Regions from separate parts of the Streptomyces sp. P1-3 genome, predicted to be linked through region 4. Evidence: riboswitches for the same ligand, from Rfam matches in the RefSeq annotation. Region 4 holds a riboswitch; each other region holds the start of a gene.
The links. A riboswitch is a leader RNA that binds a small molecule or an ion and turns the genes downstream of it on or off. The one in region 4 is predicted to bind cobalamin.
Positions count from the first base shown of each region.

Region 1: it holds a riboswitch for cobalamin, as region 4 does, so the genes downstream of both, ACQUSR_RS24070 (prenyltransferase/squalene oxidase repeat-containing protein) here and metE (5-methyltetrahydropteroyltriglutamate--homocysteine S-methyltransferase) in region 4, are expected to answer to the same signal.
Region 2: it holds a riboswitch for cobalamin, as region 4 does, so the genes downstream of both, ACQUSR_RS26170 (cobalamin biosynthesis protein) here and metE (5-methyltetrahydropteroyltriglutamate--homocysteine S-methyltransferase) in region 4, are expected to answer to the same signal.
Region 3: it holds a riboswitch for cobalamin, as region 4 does, so the genes downstream of both, ACQUSR_RS10555 (ribonucleoside-diphosphate reductase subunit alpha) here and metE (5-methyltetrahydropteroyltriglutamate--homocysteine S-methyltransferase) in region 4, are expected to answer to the same signal.

Region 1 covers NZ_CP192512.1:5,656,897-5,662,098, forward strand. The annotation lists gene ACQUSR_RS24065 (SCO2322 family protein) at 1-580, opposite strand, end outside; gene ACQUSR_RS24070 (prenyltransferase/squalene oxidase repeat-containing protein) at 1,003-2,301, opposite strand; cobalamin riboswitch at 2,456-2,593, opposite strand; gene ACQUSR_RS24075 (MBL fold metallo-hydrolase) at 2,657-3,694, opposite strand; gene ACQUSR_RS24080 (aldehyde dehydrogenase) at 3,890-5,202, shown strand, end outside.
Region 2 covers NZ_CP192512.1:6,128,177-6,133,378, reverse strand. The annotation lists gene ACQUSR_RS26180 (inorganic phosphate transporter) at 525-1,808, shown strand; gene ACQUSR_RS26175 (hypothetical protein) at 1,838-2,089, shown strand; cobalamin riboswitch at 2,241-2,400, shown strand; gene ACQUSR_RS26170 (cobalamin biosynthesis protein) at 2,561-3,619, shown strand; gene ACQUSR_RS26165 (cobyric acid synthase) at 4,251-5,202, shown strand, end outside.
Region 3 covers NZ_CP192512.1:2,571,831-2,577,032, reverse strand. The annotation lists gene ACQUSR_RS10560 (ribonucleotide-diphosphate reductase subunit beta) at 1-107, opposite strand, end outside; gene ACQUSR_RS10555 (ribonucleoside-diphosphate reductase subunit alpha) at 107-2,518, opposite strand; gene ACQUSR_RS10550 (hypothetical protein) at 2,523-2,669, shown strand; cobalamin riboswitch at 2,644-2,801, opposite strand; gene mctP (monocarboxylate uptake permease MctP) at 2,946-4,595, opposite strand; gene ACQUSR_RS10540 (DUF3311 domain-containing protein) at 4,592-4,864, opposite strand; gene ACQUSR_RS10535 (GntR family transcriptional regulator) at 4,975-5,202, opposite strand, start outside.
Region 4 covers NZ_CP192512.1:652,944-658,145, reverse strand. The annotation lists gene aceB (malate synthase A) at 1-785, shown strand, start outside; gene ACQUSR_RS02890 (3-hydroxybutyryl-CoA dehydrogenase) at 782-1,672, shown strand; cobalamin riboswitch at 1,800-1,995, shown strand; gene metE (5-methyltetrahydropteroyltriglutamate--homocysteine S-methyltransferase) at 2,195-4,519, shown strand; gene ACQUSR_RS02880 (MMPL family transporter) at 4,695-5,202, shown strand, end outside.

The DNA of each region.
Region 1 (5,202 bases), 5.0 Mb from region 4:
GACGGGCCGTGCCCGTCGCCGCCCCGTCCCCGTCCTCGCCTCCGGAACCGGAGCCGTCCGCCTGCTCCGCGCAGCCGGAGCGCGGGTAGTCGGCGATGGCGCACAGCAGCGCGGACGAGTCGTAGCGCAGCGGCTTCGCGACGGCCGCGAGCGCCTCCGCCGCACTCGCCCCACCGCGGACCCGCGCGCATTCGGCACGGGCCGGGGGCGGGGTCTCGCCGCCGCGCGCGTGGGCCGCCGTACCGAAATCGATGACGACGGCGACCCGCTTGGCGCCGCCCTTGGCCGGGGTGCGGGCGCAGATCGCGTCGAAGTCGGGGGCGCCGCGCGGCTGGGCGGCGTTCCCGGAGTCCTCGCTGACGGCGAACCGGAAGCCGATGGTGTCCCCGTCGTCCGGCCGCGCGGTCGACGGCCCCTGGGTGGCGTATGTCCACTCCCCGCCGTCCCGCTCCCAGAACGACCAGTAGCGGTAGCCCTGGGCGTGCGCGGGGGCGGCGCCCAGGACGGCGATCAGCAGCCCGGCGCACAGCGACGAGGCCAGCGCGGCCAGCCGGGCGAGGGCTCCTCGCCCGGCGGGCACCCCCGGCCTGGCCGGGACCCGCCGCCTGGTCGGCGCCGCGCCCCGCCTGAGCTGCGTGCCCGGCCAGGCCGGGATGTCCTGCCCAGCGGGTACGCCCGGCCCGGCCGGTACGCCTAGCTCAGCGGGTACGCCCGGCCCGGCTGGTACGCCTAGCTCAGCGGGTACGCCCGGCCCGGCCGGTGCGCCCCGCCCAGCGGCTACGACCCTCCCGGCCAGCACCCCCGGCCCAGCGGGTACGCCTAGCCCAGCGGCTATGCCCGGCCCGGCGGGTACGCCCAGCCCAACGGGTATGCCCACCCCAGCGGGTACGTCTCGCCCAGCCGTCACGCCCGGCTCCGCCGTTACGCCCCGGCCCTCCGGCGCACGCCGCGCGAGCAGGGCCGCCCGCCCGTACGGACGCCGCGCCACGGACCGTACAGCCATCAGAGCTGCTGCTTCTTCCGGCCGCTGAGCAGGAAGCCGATGCCGATGCCCGCGACGGCGCACACGCCGATGAACCACCACAGGCCGAAGGGGCTGTCGCCCTCGTCCTTCTTCTCGTCCTCGTCGGCCTGCTTCTGCGTGCCGGAGTGGTCCGACGCGGCCGCCGGCTTGGGGCCGGTGGCGTTCAGTTCCCGCACCAGGTCCGTGCCGCCGAAGTCGCTCGGGTCCCCACCGGCCGCGCGGGTGGCCAGGACCAGCTTGGCCAGCGCGCCCGGGTCGCCCTTCGCCCACGCGACCGCCCCGCTGTCCTTGCTCTGGAGCCAGGCGAGCGGCTTGGCGGCCGCGGTCCGGTGCTCGCCCGCCGCCAGCGCGAGGACCGCGTCCGCGGTGCCGCCGAGGTCGGGCGCGGGGTCCTGGCCGGGCATGGCGGGGGCCATCAGGTGCTGGTCGTTCCCGGCCAGCTTGGCGGCCAGGTACGCGTCGGCCGCGTCGGCGGCGTCCTCCGCCGCGTCCGCGCCCTTGGCCTTCGTGTCGCTCTTGTCGGCGTCCGCCCCGCACTCCAGCGGCTCGACCGCCTCGTCGTCGTCCCTGCCGACCGGCTCGAACACGAAGCCCTGGCCGGTGGCGCCGAGCGCGGCGGCCACGGTGGCCACGTCATTGGGCTCCAGTTCGCCCTTCTTGGGCTGGTACGCGAACGCCCCGCGCGCGTCCTTCTTCGCGTCGCAGCCCAGCCGCAGCGCCAGCAGCGCGTCGTACGGGGTCTTCCCGCCCTTCGCTGAGGCGGTTTTCGCCGGGTCCTGCCGGGCGGCGGCGAACGCGCCGATGGCCACGGCCGTGGAGTTGGCGTCGCTGGGGCTGCCGGGGTTCACGCCCCAGCCGCCGTCCTCGTTCTGGTTCTTCTTCAGCCAGCCGATGCCCTTCTCGACGGCCGCGCCGTGCCCACCGACCGCGGCGAGCGCCTGCACGGCGGCCGCGGTGGCGTTGCTGTCGGCATTCTTCGCCGCGCACGGGGTGGCGGTCTCGTGCCGGAAAGACACAAAGCCGCCGTCGGCGCACTGCTGCCCGGCCAGCCACTTCACGCCCGACGCCGCCGGGGTGACACCGACCGCGTCCTGGGCGAGCAGCGCCAGGGACTGCCGCCATACACCGTCGTACGTGGGGTCCTTGGTCCCGTACAGGCCCTGCGGAAGCGCGGACGGCTTCGGGGAGGGCGCGTCGTCGGCGAACGCGGCCGGGGCGGTGGCCGCGCCGAGGACGACGGAGACGGCCAGGGCCGCGGCGCTGCGGCGTACGTTCATGGACGGTGCCTCTCGATGTGTGTTCGGGGGTGTTCCGCACGCAGCTGGGGGCACGGTCCTCCACCCGCGCGCGACACGCACATGGTGGCACCGGGCTCAGCTCCGCAGACCTCGACGGTGCCGCGCACCGGTCGCGGCGGCCACCGGTGCGCAGGAGCCTTCGTCGTGGCCGACGGGTGCTCCGGCTCGTACGGCAGGCCGGCCGTCACCGGCGGACGCGGGCCGTACTCACGGTTGCGGGTCAGCGCCGGAATCGCACCGGCTTTCCCCGATCGGTCACGGATGAAGTTGTGCACGCCCACCTTAACGGGCGCCTCATCCGGGGCGCGGTGGGGCATCCGGCGGCGGGCGGGGCTCACCGCGCCTGGTACGCGACCGGGTCGGTGCCCGGCACCGCCGCCGCCCGCCCCCGCTTCACCAGGTGCCGCAGGTGCGCCTCCGCCTCCGCGACCGCGATGTTCCGCGAACCGTACGGGATGTCCGCCCAGGGGCGGTTCCAGCGCATGCGCTCGGCGAGCTGCCAGGGCGTGTGCGGGGTGGCCAGCAGGTTCCGTACGCCGTCCAGGCGCGCGGCGTGGTGGTCGAGCAGTTCGCCGACGCGGCGGGCGGCGCCGGTGAACGGGTGCTGGTGGGCGGGGAGCACCTCGGCCGGGCCGAGCCGGCCGACGCGGCCGAGCGAGTCGAGGTAGTCGCCGAGGGGGTCGGCCTCGCCGGCGTTCGCGCCGTCGTCCGGGTCCTCGTAGAGGCCGATGTGCGGGGAGATGCCGGGGAGCAGGTGGTCGCCGGAGAAGAGCCGGCCGCTGCCCGTCGCGCCCGCCGGGTGCCGCTCCTCTAGGTGCAGGCAGACATGGCCCGGGGTGTGGCCCGGTGTCCATACGGCCCGCAGTCTGCGGCCGGGCAGATCGAGGAGGGCGCCCGGGGTGATGTGCCGGTCGGGCAGCGCGGCGGCGAGTCCGGGAAGGGCGCCGGCGTGTCCCGCGGCGCGGGCGGCGCGCAGCGGGGCGAGGTGGTCCTCGGGTGCCCCGGCGGCGGTCAGCCGGTCGGTGAGGTAGTCGAGCCAGTGGCCGGGCGCGGCGGCGCAGGTGCGACGCACCACGGCCGCGTCGGCGGCGTGCATCGCCAGCCACGCGCCGGACGCCTCGCGCACCCGGCCCGAGAGCCCGTGGTGGTCGGGGTGGTGGTGGGTGAGGAGGACGCCGTGGATGTCCGACACGGCCGTGCCGCAGGCGGTGAGGCCGGTGGTGAGCGCGTCCCAGGCCGCCGGATCGTCCCAGCCGGTGTCGATCAGGACCGGGCCGCGATCGGTGTCCAGGAGGTGGACGAGGGTGTGGCCCAGCGGATTGTCGGGGATCGGGACCGGGATGCTCCACACGCCGCCGCCGTGCGAGGTCACCCGGCGGGCCTCCGGTCCGTCGGCCCGCCATCCCGCCCGCCCCGCCGCTTGCCCTTCCGCGTGTCCGGTCACCGAACCCCCTGTCGCCGCACGGCCGTTGCCCACTATAGCGAGAACTGGTATCAGTTCTGACGCAGCGTCAGTTATTGTCGAAGCCGGAGCCGGGCGACGGCCGAATCCCTGGAGGTTCCCACCATGACGGACCCCGCGACCGGTCGTGTCGAGTACGGCCACCTCGTCATCGGCGGCGCCCCGGCCGAACCCGCGGGCCGGGACGTCATCGAGGTCGTCTCACCGCACACCGAGGCGGTCATCGGCCGCGTACCGCACGCCACCCGCGAGGACGTGGACCGGGCGGTCGCCGCCGCGCGCGCCGCCTTCGACACCGGCCCCTGGCCGCGTACCGACCCCAAGGAGCGGATCGCGGTCGTCACCCGGATCAAGGACGCGATCGCCGCCCGGCACGAGGAGATCGCCCGGACCGTCACCGCCCAGAACGGCAGCCCGTACTCCTGGAGCGTCCTCGGCCAGGCGCTCGGTGCGGTGATGGTGTGGGAGGCGGCCCTAGCGGTCGCCCGTGACGCCGGCTACGAGGAGCGCCGAACCGGCATCCTGGGGCCGCTGCTGGTGCGGCGCGCGCCGGTCGGGGTGGTGGCGGCCGTCGTGCCGTGGAACGCCCCGCAGTTCGTGGCCGCGGCCAAGCTCGCGCCCGCGCTGCTGGCAGGCTGCCCGGTGATCCTCAAGCCCTCCCCGGAGGCCCCGCTCGACTCGTACCTGCTCGCGGAGATCGCCGCCGAGGCGGGGCTGCCGGACGGCGTGCTGTCCGTCCTGCCCGCGGGCCCCGAGGTCGGCGAGTACCTGGTGGGTCACCCGGGCGTCGACAAGGTGTCCTTCACCGGGTCCGTGGCGGCGGGCCGGCGGGTCATGGAGGTCGCCGCGCGCCACCTGACCCGGGTGACGCTGGAGCTGGGCGGCAAGTCGGCCGCCGTCATCCTGCCCGACGCCGATCTGGACGCCGCCGTCGCCGGAATCGTCCCCAACGCGTGGATGAACAACGGCCAGGCGTGCGTCGCCCAGACCCGCATCCTCGCCCCGCGCGGCCACTACGCGGAGATCGCCGAACGCCTCACGGCCGCCGCCGCCGCGCTGGTCGTGGGCGACCCGTTCGACCCGGCCACCCAGGTCGGCCCGCTGGTCGCACGGCGCCAGCAGCAGCGCTCCCTCGACTACATCGGCATCGGGCGGCGCGAGGGCGCCGAACTGCTCACGGGAGGCGGCCGCCCGCCGTCCCCGGAGACCGGCTGGTACGTCGAGCCGACACTCTTCGGGAACGTCCGCAACGAGATGCGGATCGCCCGTGAGGAGATCTTCGGCCCGGTCATCTGCCTGCTGCCGTACGAGAGCGAGGAGGAGGCGGTACGGATCGCCGACGACTCCGACTACGGGCTCTCCGGCAGCGTCTGGACCTCCGACGTCGAACGCGGCATCGGCGTCGCCCGGCGCATCCG
Region 2 (5,202 bases), 5.5 Mb from region 4:
CGCGGACGGGGGAAGCGGCCAGCGGACGTCCCCGCGCGGGTGACGGCGCCGTCACCGGGCCGCAGCGCCCCGGATCCCGGCACCCGAAGCAGGCCCCGGCGCCCCCCGCCCTGGCGCCGTACGGCCCTGGCCCCCGGCCCCGGCCCCCGGGGCGGCCTGGCACGCTCACGCCGACCAGACGGCGCGCCGCGCACCCGGGCGATGATGTCCCTCGCACAAGGTCCCGTGGGTCCCGTAGGTCTCATAGGTCCCCCATGCGGGTCCTATAGGTAGGAGCGCCGTGGGACTCGTAGGAAGGTGCACCGCGGGACTAGTAGGTAGGTAGGGACGCCGCGGGACGCGGGCCTTCCAGGTCCGTCACGTATGTCGCGTGCGTCACTTCCACCCCGGATTGCCGCAGGCGCGGGCGGTCTGACGCACGCCCCCTCGGCCACGTCACCGCCAGGCCTGCACCAGTTCACCTTCCGTTCACCCTGTGTCCCTACGGTCGCCGTGCCACTGACGCCGAACGATTGCCTGGGTGAATGGAACACATCACGCTTCTCATCGGGATCGTGATCATCACGGCCTTGGTGTTCGACTTTACGAACGGCTTCCACGACACCGCCAACGCCATGGCCACCACCATCTCCACGGGCGCGCTCAAGCCCAAGGTGGCGGTCGCGATGTCCGCGGTGCTGAACCTCGTCGGCGCCTTTCTCTCCGTCGAGGTCGCCGCGACCATCTCCAAAGGCATCATCGACGAATCCGGAATCCAACCCGAAGTGATCTTCGCCGGGTTGGTGGGTGCGATCATCTGGAACCTGCTGACCTGGCTCGCGGGTCTGCCCTCCAGCTCCTCGCACGCGCTGTTCGGCGGTCTGATCGGCGCGACCGTCGCCTCGGTCGGCTTCGGTGCCGTGCACGGCGAAGAGGTCGTCATGAAGGTCCTGATCCCGGCCGTCGCCGCGCCGGTCGTGGCGGGCCTCGCCACCGTGCTGGCGACCCGGCTGACCTACGCCGCGTCCCGGAAGACCGACCCCGAGGCCAGCGCCAAGGGCTACCGGGCCGGGCAGATCGCCTCGGCCGGGCTGGTCTCCCTGGCCCACGGCACCAACGACGCGCAGAAGACCATGGGTGTGATGACCCTGGCGCTGATCACCGGCGGCGCGCTGGCCCCGGACTCGGACCCGCCGCTGTGGGTCATCGCCTCGGCCGGTATCGCCATCGCGCTCGGTACGTACCTGGGCGGCTGGCGGATCATCCGCACGATGGGCAAGGGCATCACCGACATCCAGCCGCCGCAGGGCTTCGCCGCCCAGTCCGGCGCCGCGGTGACCATCCTGGCCTCCTCCCACATCGGGTTCGCGCTCTCCACCACCCAGGTCTGCTCCGGTGCCGTGATGGGCGCGGGGCTCGGCCGCAAGGGCGGCGTGGTGCGCTGGTCGACCGCGGGCCGGATGGCCGCCGCCTGGGCGCTCACCCTGCCGGCCGCCGGCCTGGTCGGTGCCGCGGCCGCGCTGCTGGCGAAGCAGGGCGACTGGGGCGTCACGGCCGTCGCGATCCTCGCCGGCGCCGCCTGCGCCGCGATCTGGGTGGCATCGCGCCGCAAGCCGGTGGACCACACCAACGTCAACGACACCGGTGTGAGCGAGACCGAGCCCGCGGGTGTCGTCACCACCGCGCTCCAGGCGGTCGCCCCGCCGCCGGCCGGGCCCGTGGCCCCGGCCGAACCCGCCGCCCCGACCGGCTCCGAGCAGCGGGCCGAGTTCACGGCGTCCGCCGAGCCGGCCGCCACCCCCGCCGCCCCCGCACAGGCCACGGCCTGACCGCCCGGCCAAGGTAAGGAAGCGCTTCCATGAACATCGACTGGGCAGCACTCGGCCAGGTCTTCGGCGTCAGCCTCGTGGTGACCGTGGCCATGGTCGGGGTCTTCACCCTCGGCATCGTCGGTACGTCCCGTAAGCCGCAGCCCGAGGGGCAGTCCGAGGTGGCGGCGGTGACCGCCTCCGGCGGCCCGTCCGTCCTCGCACGCACCCTCGGGTACGCCTGCTACGCGGTGTGCGCGGCGGTCGTCGCCTACGGCATCAACCTCATCGTCAACGGCTGACGGCCGCCCGCGCCGCAGCCCCTCGTGCCCCGGGACACCCGTCCCGGGGCACGGCCGTGTGCCGGGCCGAGGGCGAGTTTCCCAGGTCAAGGGTGAGTTGACGGCCGTTCCCGCAGCATGGTGGACTGCCGAGGCCAAACGGCGGCAGGAGAGGAAGCCGGTGCGAGTCCGGCGCGGTCCCGCCACTGTCACCGGGGAGCGCTCCCCCACCGTGAGCCGAGGTCACGGCTCGTCGGACGCGGCCGCCACGCGCGGTCGTCGTACGCGGGCTGGAAGGCCGGGGGAAGCGCCGATCCGGGAGCCAGGAGACTCTCACCGCCGGTTACGTCGAGCCAGGGCGCGGACCCTGAGTGAGGACACCACGCCATGCCCGGCACCGTCACGCCGCCGCCCGCAGCCGCGGCTCCCCCGACCCCGACATCCGGCGCCGCCTCCCGAGCGGCCCGACGAGGCGTGACGGCGGGCTGACCGATGCGTGCCGACCACGCCGTGTCCTTCGCGTGCGGCGCCGCCCTCGGCTTCGCCTGCGACCTGGCCGTCGGCGATCCGCGCCGCGGGCATCCCGTGGCCGCCTTCGGGCGGGCCGCCGCCGCCGTCGAGCGGCGGCTCTGGCGCGACCACCGCGGCTACGGGGCGCTCCACACGCTGCTGTGCGCGGGCGGCGCGACCGCCGGTGCCGCGCTGCTGGCCCGTGCCGTACGGCGGCCCGCCGCCGCCTCTTCCCTCTCTCCCGCCTCCCCCGCCGTACGGTCCCTGTCCAGGACCGCCGACATCGCGCTGACCGCCGCCGCCACGTGGGCCGTGCTGGGCGGTACGTCGCTGCGCCGCGAGGCCCTCGTCATCGGGAACGCGCTCGCCGCCGGCGACCTGGCCGCCGCCCGGGCGCGGCTGCCGCATCTGTGCGGGCGCGACCCGCAGGCACTGGACGGACAGCAGATCGCGCGCGCGGTCGTGGAGTCGGTGGCCGAGAACACCTCCGACGCGGTCGTGGGCGCCCTGGTGTGGGGGGCGATCGGCGGCGTACCGGGGCTGGTGGGCTTCCGTGCCGTCAACACCCTGGACGCGATGGTGGGCCACAAGTCGCCGCGCCACCGGCGGTTCGGCTGGGCGTCGGCCCGGCTGGACGACGTCGCCGGATGGCCGGGCGCCCGGCTCACGGCGGCGCTGGCCGCGGTCGCCGGACCGGATCCGCGCGGCGCCCGGCGGGTGTGGCGCGCGGACGGCGGTGCGCACCCGAGCCCCAACGCGGGCCCCGTCGAGGCGTCCTTCGCGGGGGCGCTGGGGGTGCGGCTGGGCGGCACCCTCGCCTACGGCGGCCGAGTGGAGCACCGACCCGTACTGAACGCCGAGGGGCGGCCGGTGGAGGTCGCCGACGTCGCGCGCGCGGCCCGGCTGTCGCGGCGGGTCGGGGTGCTGGCGCTGGCGACGTCCGTCGCGGGACGGCTGGCGGTCTGCGCCCTGCGGTCGGCCCTGTCCGGCGGCGGCCGGGGACCGGTACGGCCGAAGGCGGCTGGAACGGGGGCCGGATGAGCGGCCACGCGTACCAGGTCACCGGCGCCCGCGTCGGGCAGGCACACGGCGGGGCCGGCCTCTCCCGCCGGACGCGGCGACCGCGGGCAGCGGTCGCCCGGCCACGGTGCGAGGCGGCGAGCGGCCGCCGGGAAGGACGCGGCATGAGCGGCCCCGGCGACGCGGCGCGGTGCCGTCCCGAGCACCGCACAGGCGGCGGCAGCAGGTCGTACGCCGCCCCGTCGGCCAACGCGTACGCGCGGGCGCGGGCGGCCTCACGGTCCGCCCGTGATGGGGCGCGGCGCGCTCCTCACGCTCGCGCGATCCGACCCGGGCGCCCCGCGCAGCGGGGCGCGCCGTACGCCTCGTACGCGCCGTACGCCTCTTATACGCGCGCCGCGCAGGCGAACGCCGCGCTCACGCGGTACGCGGCCGGGCCGCGTGCCGCGATGCCGCGCCGGGCATGGTCTACCGCGGGCCACACCCCGCACGCAGCGCGGCCGGTGGCCGCTGGAAGGGGGACCCCTATGAGCGACGCACGCGCGGCCGCCGGGCAGCAGGTGCTGGGGATGGCCGCACCTCTGATCCCTCCTTGCCCGCCCTCGGGCAGGAGGGGCCCAGCGGGCGGAGAAGCGATTGAAGGAGACGCGGCATGAGCGGCGACCGAAGCCGCCTCGGTGGCGGACTGCTGGTCGCGGGGACGACCTCGGACGCGGGCAAGAGCGTGGTGACGGCGGGCATCTGCCGGTGGCTGGCCCGCAAGGGCGTGTCCGTGGCGCCGTTCAAGGCGCAGAACATGTCGCTGAACTCGTTCGTCACCCGCGACGGCGCCGAGATCGGGCGCGCCCAGGCGATGCAGGCCGCGGCCGCGCGCGTGGAGCCGAGCGCCCTGATGAACCCCGTCCTGCTCAAGCCGGGCGGCGACCGCAGCAGCCAGGTCGTGCTGCTGGGCAAGCCGGTGGGCGAGCTGAGCGCGCGCGGCTACCACAGCGGGCGGCAGGAGGCGTTGTTCGGCACCGTGACGGAGTGCCTGGAGGAGCTGCGCCGTACCCACGACGCGGTGATCTGCGAGGGCGCGGGCAGCCCCGCCGAGATCAATCTGCGGCGCACCGACATCGTCAACATGGGGATCGCGCGGGCCGCCTCGCTGCCCGTGGTGGTGGTCGGCGACATCGACCGGGGCGGGGTGTTCGCGTCCTTCTTCGGTACGACGGCGCTGCTGTCGCCCGAGGACCAGCGGCATGTCGCGGGCTATGTGGTGAACAAGTTCCGCGGCGACGTGACACTGCTGGAGCCGGGCCTGGACATGCTCCGCGACCTGACCGGGCGACCCACGCTCGGCGTGCTGCCGTACGCGCACGGGCTCGGCATCGACGAGGAGGACGGGCTGAGCGTGTCGATGCGCGGGGCGGTTCGGGAGAGCGTCGTCGCGCCGCCGCACGGCGCGGATGTGCTGCGGGTCGCGGTCGCCGCCGTCCCCCTGATGTCGAACTTCACGGACGTGGACGCGCTGGCCGCCGAACCCGGCGTGATCGTGCGGTTCGTGGACCGGCCGGAGGAGCTGGCCGACGCCGACCTGGTGGTGCTGCCCGGCACCCGCGGCA
Region 3 (5,202 bases), 1.9 Mb from region 4:
GCGTCGCGGTAGCGGTCGTAGAAGTCCGGGTACCGCATCGGCCGCAGGGTGAGCTCGAAGCCCGGGTCCAGGAGGTTTTTCGAACGGCTTTCTGGGGTGTTGCTCATTACTGGCAGGCCTCGCAGGACTCGGGGTTTTCCAGGGAGCAGGCGATCGCCTCGGCGTCGGGCGTGGCCTGCTGGGCGGGGATCGGGGCGGCCGCGGTGGCCCCGTTGGCGCGCGCGGACTGTGCGATCCGGGTCGCCGGGCGCGAACGCAGGTAGTACGTGGTCTTGATCCCCTGCTTCCAGGCGTACGCGTACATCGAGCTGAGCTTGCCGATGGTGGGCGACGCCATGAAGAGGTTGAGCGACTGGCTCTGGTCGAGGTACGGGGTGCGCGCGGCGGCCATGTCGATCAGCGCGCGCTGCGGCACCTCCCACGCCGTGCGGTACAGGTCGCGGATGTCCTGCGGCACCCAGCCGAAGTCCTGGACCGAGCCGTTGGACTCGCGCAGCGCCTCGCGGGTCTGCGCGTCCCACACGCCGAGCCGCTTCAGGTCGTCCACCAGGTAGGAGTTGACCTGGAGGAACTCACCGCTGAGCGTCTCGCGCTTGAAGAGGTTGGAGACCTGCGGCTCGATGCACTCGTAGACGCCCGCGATGGACGCGATGGTCGCCGTCGGGGCGATGGCCAGCAGCAGCGAGTTCCGCATGCCGGAGGTGGACATCCGCGTGCGGAGCGCCTCCCACCGCTCGGGCCACGTCATCTGCGCGTCGGCGTAGTGGTCGGGGTGCAGCACGCCGCGTGCGGTGCGGGTCGCCGACCAGGCGGGGTGCGGGCCGTGCCGCTCGGCGAGGTCGCAGGACGCCTCGTACGCCGCGAGCATGATGCGCTCGGAGATCTTGGTCGACAGCGCCTTGGCCTCGGCGGAGTCGAAGGGCAGCCGCAGCCGGAAGAACACGTCCTGAAGGCCCATCAGACCCAGGCCCACCGGCCGCCAGCGGGAGTTGGAGGCCCCGGCCTCTTCCGTGGGGTAGAAGTTGATGTCCACCACGCGGTCGAGGAAGGTGACGGCCGTACGGACCGTGCGGTCCAGCTTCTCCCAGTCCATGTCGCCGTCCGCGCCCAGGTGCGCGGCCAGGTTGACCGAGCCCAGGTTGCACACGGCCGTCTCGCCGTCGTCGGTGACCTCCAGGATCTCGGTGCACAGGTTGGAGGAGTGGACGACCTTGCCGGGCTCGGCGGTCTGGTTGGCGGTGCGGTTGGCGGCGTCCTTGAACGTCATCCAGCCGTTGCCGGTCTGCGCGAGCGTCCGCATCATCCGCGCGTACAGCTGCCGGGCGGAGACGGTCTTGATGGCCTTGCCCTCGGCCTCGGCCTTGCGGTACGCCTCGTCGAACCGCTCGCCCCACAGGTCGACCAGCTCGGGAGTGTCGGACGGGGAGAACAGCGACCAGTCGGCGTCGGCCTCGACCCGGCGCATGAACTCGTCCGGGATCCAGTGCGCGATGTTGAGGTTGTGGGTGCGGCGGGCCTCCTCACCGGTGTTGTCCCGCAGCTCCAGGAACTCCTCGATGTCCGCGTGCCAGGTCTCCAGGTAGACGCAGGCCGCGCCCTTGCGGCGACCGCCCTGGTTGACGGCGGCGACCGAGGCGTCGAGGGTCCGCAGGAACGGCACGATGCCGTTGGAGTGCCCGTTCGTGCCTCGGATCAGTGACCCGCGGGCCCGGATGCGGGAGTACGACAGGCCGATGCCGCCGGCGTGCTTCGACAGCCGCGCCACCTGGTGGTAGCGGTTGTAGATCGAGTCCAGCTCGTCCAGCGGCGAGTCCAGCAGATAGCAGGACGACATCTGCGGGTGGCGGGTGCCGGAGTTGAACAGGGTGGGGGAGCTGGGCAGGTACGACAGCGTGCTGGTCAGCCGGTACAGCTCGCAGACGTCCTCCAGGGCCCGGTCCGAGAGGTCCTCGGCCAGCCCGCAGGCCACGCGCAGCAGGAAGTGCTGCGGGGTCTCGACCACCTGACGGGTGATGGGGTGGCGCAGCAGGTAGCGGCTGTGCAGGGTGCGCAGGCCGAAGTAGCCGAAGCGGTCGTCGGCGCCGTCGGCCAGCGTCTTGTCGACCAGGGTGTCCAGGCGGGCGGCGTGGGTCCGTACGAAGGCGGCCGTGGAGTCGGCGATCAGGCCCTCGCGGTGGCCCACCTCGACGGAGGCGGAGAAGGAGACCGCGCCCTGCCCGGCCGCCTCCTCGGCGATGGCGAGGGTCAGCAGCCGGGCGGCGAGCCGGGAGTACTCCGGTTCCTCGGAGATCAGGCCGGCGGCGGCCTCGGTGGCCAGGGCCCGCAACTCCGCCTCGTCGGACCCGGCGTGCCGGCCGCGCAGCGCGGCGGCGGCGACCTTGCCGGGGTCGGTGGCGGGAAGATCCGCGGTGAGATCGGTCAGGGTACGCAACAGGGCGGTTCCGGGCGCGTCGGTGGCGGCCGCGGAGCCCTTGGAGTCCTGGGCCGCTGAAACCGGATCGGCGGGCGCGATGGTCACGGAAGTGCTCTCCCTCGCTCGGCTGGGGGGCCAGGAGGGGTGGTGCGCGATGGGCGCATACGGGCGTGCCGTACCGGAGCAGGGCATGCCGCGCAGCGTCCACCGGCCCAACCCGCGAGGCCCGGACGTGTTCGAGGCCGTCGGCAGGTAGTCGGACTTCACGCGCACGCAAAAGCACACACGTACACCGTTGCGGGACAGTTCCGGATTCGCGCCGGATTCCCCTGCGGCGACAGCGAGGATGAGCATACATCTTGTGTTGACTGCCGCACGCGCCACCACATGTTGTGTCACTCGGTTTGAGCTTTCGCACGAATGTGCTATATCGGGAGGCTGTTGGAGGCGTACGCCGGCATGCGGAAGGGGCGCGGCGAGAGCGCCACGCCCCTGTCCTCCACGCTACCTCGCGGCTGTGCGCCGTGCGCCGTCAGTGTCCGCCCGGCGTCTTCACCGGCGCCGCCCCGGCCGCCTCCACGGCCGGCTCGGCCTTGGCGCGCGGGTCGCCCGCGTCCGCCGTGTAGTCCTCGGGGGAGGTCTCGTCGATGCCGTCGGGCGCCTTCAGGGCCCGCAGGACGACGGTCAGGGCGACCGTGACGGCCACGTTCAGGACGAAGGCGGTCAGGCCGATGTAGCCGATCTCACCAATGCCCGGGATCTCCTTCTGGCTGCCGCCGAAGTGCTTCTGGGTGGGGCTGGCCACGCCGTACGCCGCGACCGTGCCGTAGACCATGCCGACCGCCCACCCCGCGAGCAGCGCCCAGCGGTGGAACCAGCGGGTGAACAGACCGCCCACCAGTGCCGGGAAGGTCTGCAGGATCCAGATCCCGCCCAGTAGCTGGAAGTTGATCGCCACCGTCTTGTCCATGGTCAGGACGAAGGCCAGCGCGCCCACCTTGACCAGCAGGGAGACCAGCTTGGAGACCTTCGTCTCCTGCTCCGGGGTGGCGTCGGGCTTGAGGAAGTCCTTGTAGATGTTGCGGGTGAACAGGTTCGCCGCGGCGATCGACATGATCGCGGCCGGCACCAGCGCGCCGATGCCGATCGCGGCGAACGCCACGCCCGCGAACCAGTCCGGGAACATGTCCTCGAACAGCTGCGGGATGGCGAGCTGCCCGTTCTCCACCTTCACGCCCGCCGCGATCGCCATGAAGCCCAGCAGCGCCAGCAGTCCGAGCATCAGCGAGTACAGCGGCAGGATGGTGGTGTTGCGGCGGATCACCTCACGGCTGCGGCTGGAGAGCGTCGCGGTGATGGAGTGCGGGTACATGAACAGCGCCAGCGCGGAGCCGAGCGCCAGCGTCGCGTACGCCCACTGCGAGGCCTCCGGTGGCGCCAGTGCGCCGCGTGGCTTCCCGGTCGCCTCGTTCGGCTGCGAGAACGCCTCCCCGGCCTTGGCGAAGATGTCGTCGAAGCCGCCCAGCTTGATCGGGATGTAGATGATCGCCACCACGATGACGATGTAGATCAGGGTGTCCTTGACGAAGGCGATCAGCGCGGGCGCGCGCAGCCCGGAGGAGTAGGTGTACGCCGCGAGCACGCCGAAGGCGATGAGCAGCGGCAGGTCCTTGATGAACCAGTTGGTGTCCTCGCCGCCACCGACGCCCATCACGTCCAGCACCGCCTGGATGCCGACGAGCTGCAGCGCGATATAGGGCATCGTGGCGAGGATGCCGGTGACCGCGACGGCCAGCGACAGCCCCTTGGAGCCGAAGCGGCCGCGGACGAAGTCCGAGGTGGTGACGTACCCGTGCTTGTGCGACACGGACCACAGGCGGGGCAGGAAGGTGAAGATCAGCGGATAGACGAGGATCGTGTACGGGACGGCGAAGAAGCCGGCCGCGCCCGCCGCGTACACCGCGGCCGGGACCGCGACGAAGGTGTACGCGGTGTACAGGTCGCCGCCCAGCAGGAACCAGGTGATCCAGGTGCCGAAGCTGCGCCCGCCCAGACCCCACTCGTCGAGGTTGTCGGCGTTCTCGGCCGCCCGCCAGCGCGCGGCCATGAAGCCCATGACGGTGACGGCCAGGAAGAAGACGATGAAGACGGTGAGTGCCACGCCGTTCACTCCGTCGTTCACTTCGCCGCACCCCCCTCGCGGGACGCGCGCAGCGCCCGCTGCTCACGGCGGACCAGGACGTACGCGATCGCCGTCAGCCCGGTCGAGATCAGCACCCACAGCATCTGGTACCAGTAGAAGAAGGGGATCCCGAACGCCTTGGGGTCGACCTTCGCGTACGAGCCGACCCACAGCATCGCGACGAACGGCGTGACCAGGCAGAGACCGATCACCACACGCGAGGGTGTGACGACCGGTCTGATGCCTTGTGTACCGGGTTTTTCGGACATGCGGCGGCTCCGCCCCCTCGTTGATCACCTGCGGTAATGCGCACGAAATCTAGGCCAGGGGTACGACGCCCGTCACTACCTGTCCGTATATCGGTATGACAAACAAATGGTCAGCCGTTGGGCCGCTGAAGCCGCGCGACGAACTTGTAGCGGTCGCCGCGGTAGACCGAGCGCACCCACTCCACCGGCTCGCCGTTGGCGTCCAGCGAGTGCCGGGACAGCATCAGCATGGGCAGCCCGACGTCCGTGCCGAGCAGGCCCGCCTCGCGCGGGGTGGCCAGCGAGGTCTCGATCGTCTCCTCCGCCTCGGCCAGGCGGACGTCGTACACCTCGGCCAG
Region 4 (5,202 bases):
CCGGGCTGAACGCGGGCCGCTGGGACTACCTCTTCAGCCTGATCAAGAACTTCGCGCACCGCCCCGACTTCGTCCTCCCGGACCGGGCGAAGGTCACCATGACCGCGCCGTTCATGCGCGCCTACACCGAACTGCTGGTACGAACCTGCCACAAGCGGGGCGCCCACGCGATCGGCGGCATGGCCGCCCATGTCCCCAGCCGCGACGCGCAGGCCAACGAGGCGGCTCTCGCCACGGTGCGCCTGGACAAGGAGCGCGAGGCCGAGGACGGCTTCGACGGCTCCTGGGTGGCCCACCCCGGCCTCGTCCCCGTCTGCCGCGACGTCTTCGACGGAGTGCTGGGCGACCGGCCCCACCAGATCGAACGCACCCGCGACGATGTGGAGGTGACCGCCGCCGACCTGCTGGCCGTCCGCCGCGTCAGCGGCCCGCCGACGCCCGAAGGCATCCGCGCGAACATCGCCGTCGCCCTGCGCTACTTCGACGCCTGGCTGCGCGGCAGCGGCGCCGTCGCGCTCCACGGGCTCATGGAGGACGCCGCGACCGCGGAGATCGCCCGCTGCCAGATCTGGCAGTGGGTACGCCACGGCGCCGCCGACCGCGACACCGTGCTGCGGCTGCTCGACACCGAGCGCGCGGCCCTGGAACGAGAACGACCCGACGCGCGCGCCGCGGAGGCCCGGGGCATCCTCGAACGCACCGCGCTGGCGAAGGAACTTCCGGCGTTCTTCACCCCCGACGCCTACGCGCGCCACCTCGTCCGCCGGCCGGAGGTGCGGTCATGAGCGCCTCCCTCCAGACCGTGAGCGGGTCCGTCCAGCGGGTCGGCGTGGTCGGCGGCGGCCAGATGGGCGCCGGCATCGCGGAGGTCTGCGCCCGCGCCGGGCTCGACACCGTGGTCTGCGAGGCGGACGCCGCGGCGGCCCGCGGGGCCCGGGAACGCGTGGCCGCCTCCCTCGAACGCGCCGTCCGGCGCGGCAGACTGGACCGCGTCCGCGCCGAGGACGCGCTTGCCCGGCTCGTCTTCACCGGCAGCCTCGACGACCTGGCCGACCGGCAGCTCGTCGTCGAGGCCGCCGTGGAGAACGCGGACGTGAAGACCGGGATCTTCGCCGCCCTCGACAAGATCGTCGAGGATCCGGAGGCGGTGCTGGCCACGAACACCTCCGCCATCCCCGTGATGCGCCTCGGCATGGCGACCCAGCGCGCCGACCGCGTGCTGGGCCTGCACTTCTTCAACCCGGTGCCCGTCATGCCGCTGGTGGAGATCGTCACCTCACTGCACACGAGCGCCGAAACGGTCCGTACCGCCGAGGACTTCGCCACCGCGACGCTCGGCAAGACCGCGATCCGCTCCCAGGACCGATCAGGGTTCGTCGTCAACGCCCTGCTCATCCCCTACCTCCTCGCGGCGATCCGGATGGCCGAATCCGGCTTCGCCACCGCCGCCGACGTGGACGCCGGCATGGAGCTGGGCTGCGCCCACCCGATGGGACCGCTCAAGCTGGCCGACCTGATCGGCCTCGACACGGTCGCCGCCATCGCGGAGTCCCTGTACGGCGAGTTCAAGGAGCCCCTCTACGCCCCGCCGCCGCTGCTCCAGCGGATGGTCGAGGCGGGGCTGCTCGGGCGGAAGACGGGCCGGGGATTCCACACCTACGACCGGGGCTGAGGGGCCCTGGGCCGGGGCCGGGGCCGAGGGAACCCGGGCCGCCGCGGGGCGGGGCGTGGAGCGGGCGACCGACCTGCTCCACGCCCCCGCTGCGCTGACGTTCCGTCCGGCGCTAGGCTGGCGGATGCAGCTGGTTCGCCCTGCCCGCCAGGCAGGCGCGTCGTAAGAGGGAACCCGGTGGGAATCCGGGACTGCCCCGCAGCGGTGAGCGGGAACGACCGCCGTCACACGCACTGGACCCGGCCGGGTCTGGGAAGCGACGGCCAGTAGGTGTCCGCCCTTCACGGGCGGAAGCGCCCGCGAGTCCGAAGACCTGCCCGTTGCCCGCGCGCGACCGATCGCGCGCGGAGATCTCGGTGACCTCGAGGGCGGGTCGGCGGTACTCCCGGACGCAGTCCGGGGGAGTCCACAGCGGGCGGACGCACACCGATCGTGGTGCGGTTTCCGCCTCGCTCGCCATCCCTTCGCGCCCTCGTCCCGTACCGGGATCTGTCAGGAGACACGCTCGCGAAGGAGAGTTCCGTGACAGCGAAGTCCGCAGCCGCGGCAGCACGGGCCACCGTGTACGGCTACCCCCGGCAAGGCCCGAACCGGGAACTGAAGAAGGCCGTCGAGGGCTACTGGAAGGGCCGCGTCAGCGCCGACGCCCTCCGGGAGTGCGCCGCCGCCCTGCGCCGGTCGAACTGGCGGCAGTTGGCCGACGCCGGCGTCCACGAGGTGCCGACGGGCGACTTCTCGTACTACGACCACGTCCTGGACACCAGCGTCATGGTCGGCGCGATTCCCGCCCGGCACCGCGCCGCCGTCGAGGCGGACGCACTCGACGGGTACTTCGCGATGGCCCGCGGCACCCAGGACGTGGCGCCGCTGGAGATGACCAAGTGGTTCGACACCAACTACCACTACCTGGTGCCCGAACTCGGTCCTGACACCGTCTTGACCGCCGACTCCACCAAGCAGGTCGCCGAGTTGAAGGAGGCCCTCGCCCTCGGGGCGGCCGCACGGCCGGTACTGGTCGGACCCGTCACCTACCTCCTGCTGGCCAAGCCCGCCCCCGGCGCCGCGGCGGACTTCGTCCCGCTGACGCTCCTCGACCGGCTCCTTCCGGTGTACGCCGAGGTGCTCGCCGACCTGCGCGCGGCCGGCGCCGAATGGGTGCAGCTCGACGAACCCGCCCTGGCCCAGGACCGCAGCCCGGCCGAGCTGAACGCCGCCGCCCGCGCCTACCGGGACCTGGGCGGCCTCGCCGACCGCCCGAAGCTGCTGGTCGCCTCCTACTTCGACCGGCTCGGCGAAGCCCTGCCCGTCCTGGCCAAGGCGCCGGTCGACGGACTGGCCCTCGACTTCACCGAATCCGCCGCCGCCAACCTCGACGACCTCGCCGCCGTCGGCGGGCTGCCCGGCAAGCGCCTGGTCGCCGGTGTCGTCAACGGCCGCAACATCTGGATCAACGACTTCGAGAAGTCCCTGTCCACCCTCGGCACGCTCCTCGGCCTCGCCGGCCAGGTCGACGTGTCCGCCTCCTGCTCCCTGCTGCACGTCCCGCTGGACGCCACCGCCGAGCGCGACATCGATCCGCAGGTCGCCCGCTGGCTCGCCTTCGCCCGCCAGAAGACCTCCGAGATCGTCACCCTCGCCCGCGGCCTGGCGCGGGGCACCGACACCATCGCGGCGGAACTCGCCGCCAACCGTGCCAGCCTGGCCTCCCGCGCGGGCTCCGCGCTCACCCGCGACCCGGCGGTGCGCGCCCGCGCCGCGGCCGTCACCGACGCCGACGGCCGCCGCTCGCAGTCGTACGCCGAACGGGCGGCCGCCCAGCGCGCCCACCTCCGCCTGCCCCTCCTGCCCACGACCACCATCGGCTCCTTCCCGCAGACCACCGACCTGCGTGCCGCCCGCGCCGACCTGCGCGCCGGACGCATCGACACCGCCGCCTACGAGGAGCGCATCAGGGACGAGATCCGGGAGGTCCTCTCCTTCCAGGAGAAGGCCGGGATCGACGTCCTGGTGCACGGCGAGCCCGAACGCAACGACATGGTGCAGTACTTCGCCGAGCAGCTGACGGGCTACCTCGCCACGCGGCACGGCTGGGTCCAGTCCTACGGCACCCGCTACGTCCGGCCGCCGATCCTGGCCGGCGACATCTCTCGCCCCGAACCGATGACGGTGCGCTGGACGACGTACGCCCAGTCACTCACCGACCGCCCGGTCAAGGGCATGCTCACCGGCCCCGTCACCATGCTGGCCTGGTCCTTCGTCCGCGACGACCAGCCGCTGGGCGACACCGCCCGCCAGGTCGCACTCGCCCTGCGGGACGAGGTCGGCGACCTCGAAGCGGCCGGCACCTCGGTGATCCAGGTGGACGAGCCCGCGCTGCGCGAGACGCTGCCGCTGCGCGCGGCCGACCGTCCGGCGTACCTGGAATGGGCCACCGAGGCGTTCCGCCTGACCACCAGCGGGGTCCGCCCGGACACCCAGATCCACACCCACATGTGCTACGCCGAGTTCGGCGACATCCTCCAGGCCATCGACGACCTCGACGCCGACGTCATCAGCCTGGAGGCCGCCCGCTCCCACATGCAGGTGGCCCGGGAACTCGCGACGTCCGGCTACCACCGCGAGGCCGGCCCCGGTGTCTACGACATCCACTCCCCGCGCGTCCCGACCACGGCCGAGGCCGCGGCCCTGCTGCGCAAGGGGCTCGACGCCATTCCCGCCGAGCGGCTGTGGGTCAACCCCGACTGCGGGCTGAAGACCCGCGGCTGGCCCGAGGTACGGGCCTCGCTGGAGAACATGGTGACGGCGGCCCGCGACGTCCGGGACGGCCTGCCCGCCACGACGTCCTGAGGTGCTTGCCCGCCGCGGCCTCCTGAGATGACAGCGGCCGGGACGGACGCGCGCTTTGTCCGCCCCGGCCGCGGCCGCGGCAAGCCGTGAAGATCCCACCCGGTCGCCGCCTCCCTTTCACCCGTTCTCCGGTGACGGGGTGCGGCGACCGGCAGGGCGGGCATTGAATGCTCGCATGCGGGCGCCACAGCCTCCGCGTGAGCGGGCCACATCCGGTGCACCGCGGCCGAAGGGCGGGTTGCGGCGCATCGGCGAGTGGTGCGCCCGCCACTTCGTAACCGTCATCGTCCTCTGGCTGGCCGCCCTCGCGGGACTCCAGGTACTGGACCGGGCGCACGGGGGCGAGTACTCGGACGACTTCACGCTGTCCGGCACGCAGTCGCAGGACGGCATCGACGTACTCAAGGCGCATGAACCGGCGGCCGGCGGCTACAGCGCCCAGATCGTGCTGCACGACGCCGCCGAGCCGCTCACCGATGTCAGCGGCCAGGTCTCCTCCGCCGTCGGTGACCTCAAGAAGCTGCCGCACGTGCTCGCCGTGCAGAACCCGCTGCCCGCACCAGGATCGAAGCCACCGCCGAAGCCCACCGGCGGCCAGGACGTCGGGCCGCTGTCCACCGACCAGAAGACGGCCTACATCACCGTCCGCTTCGACGTGCAGCCCTCGACGCTGGGGGACGACT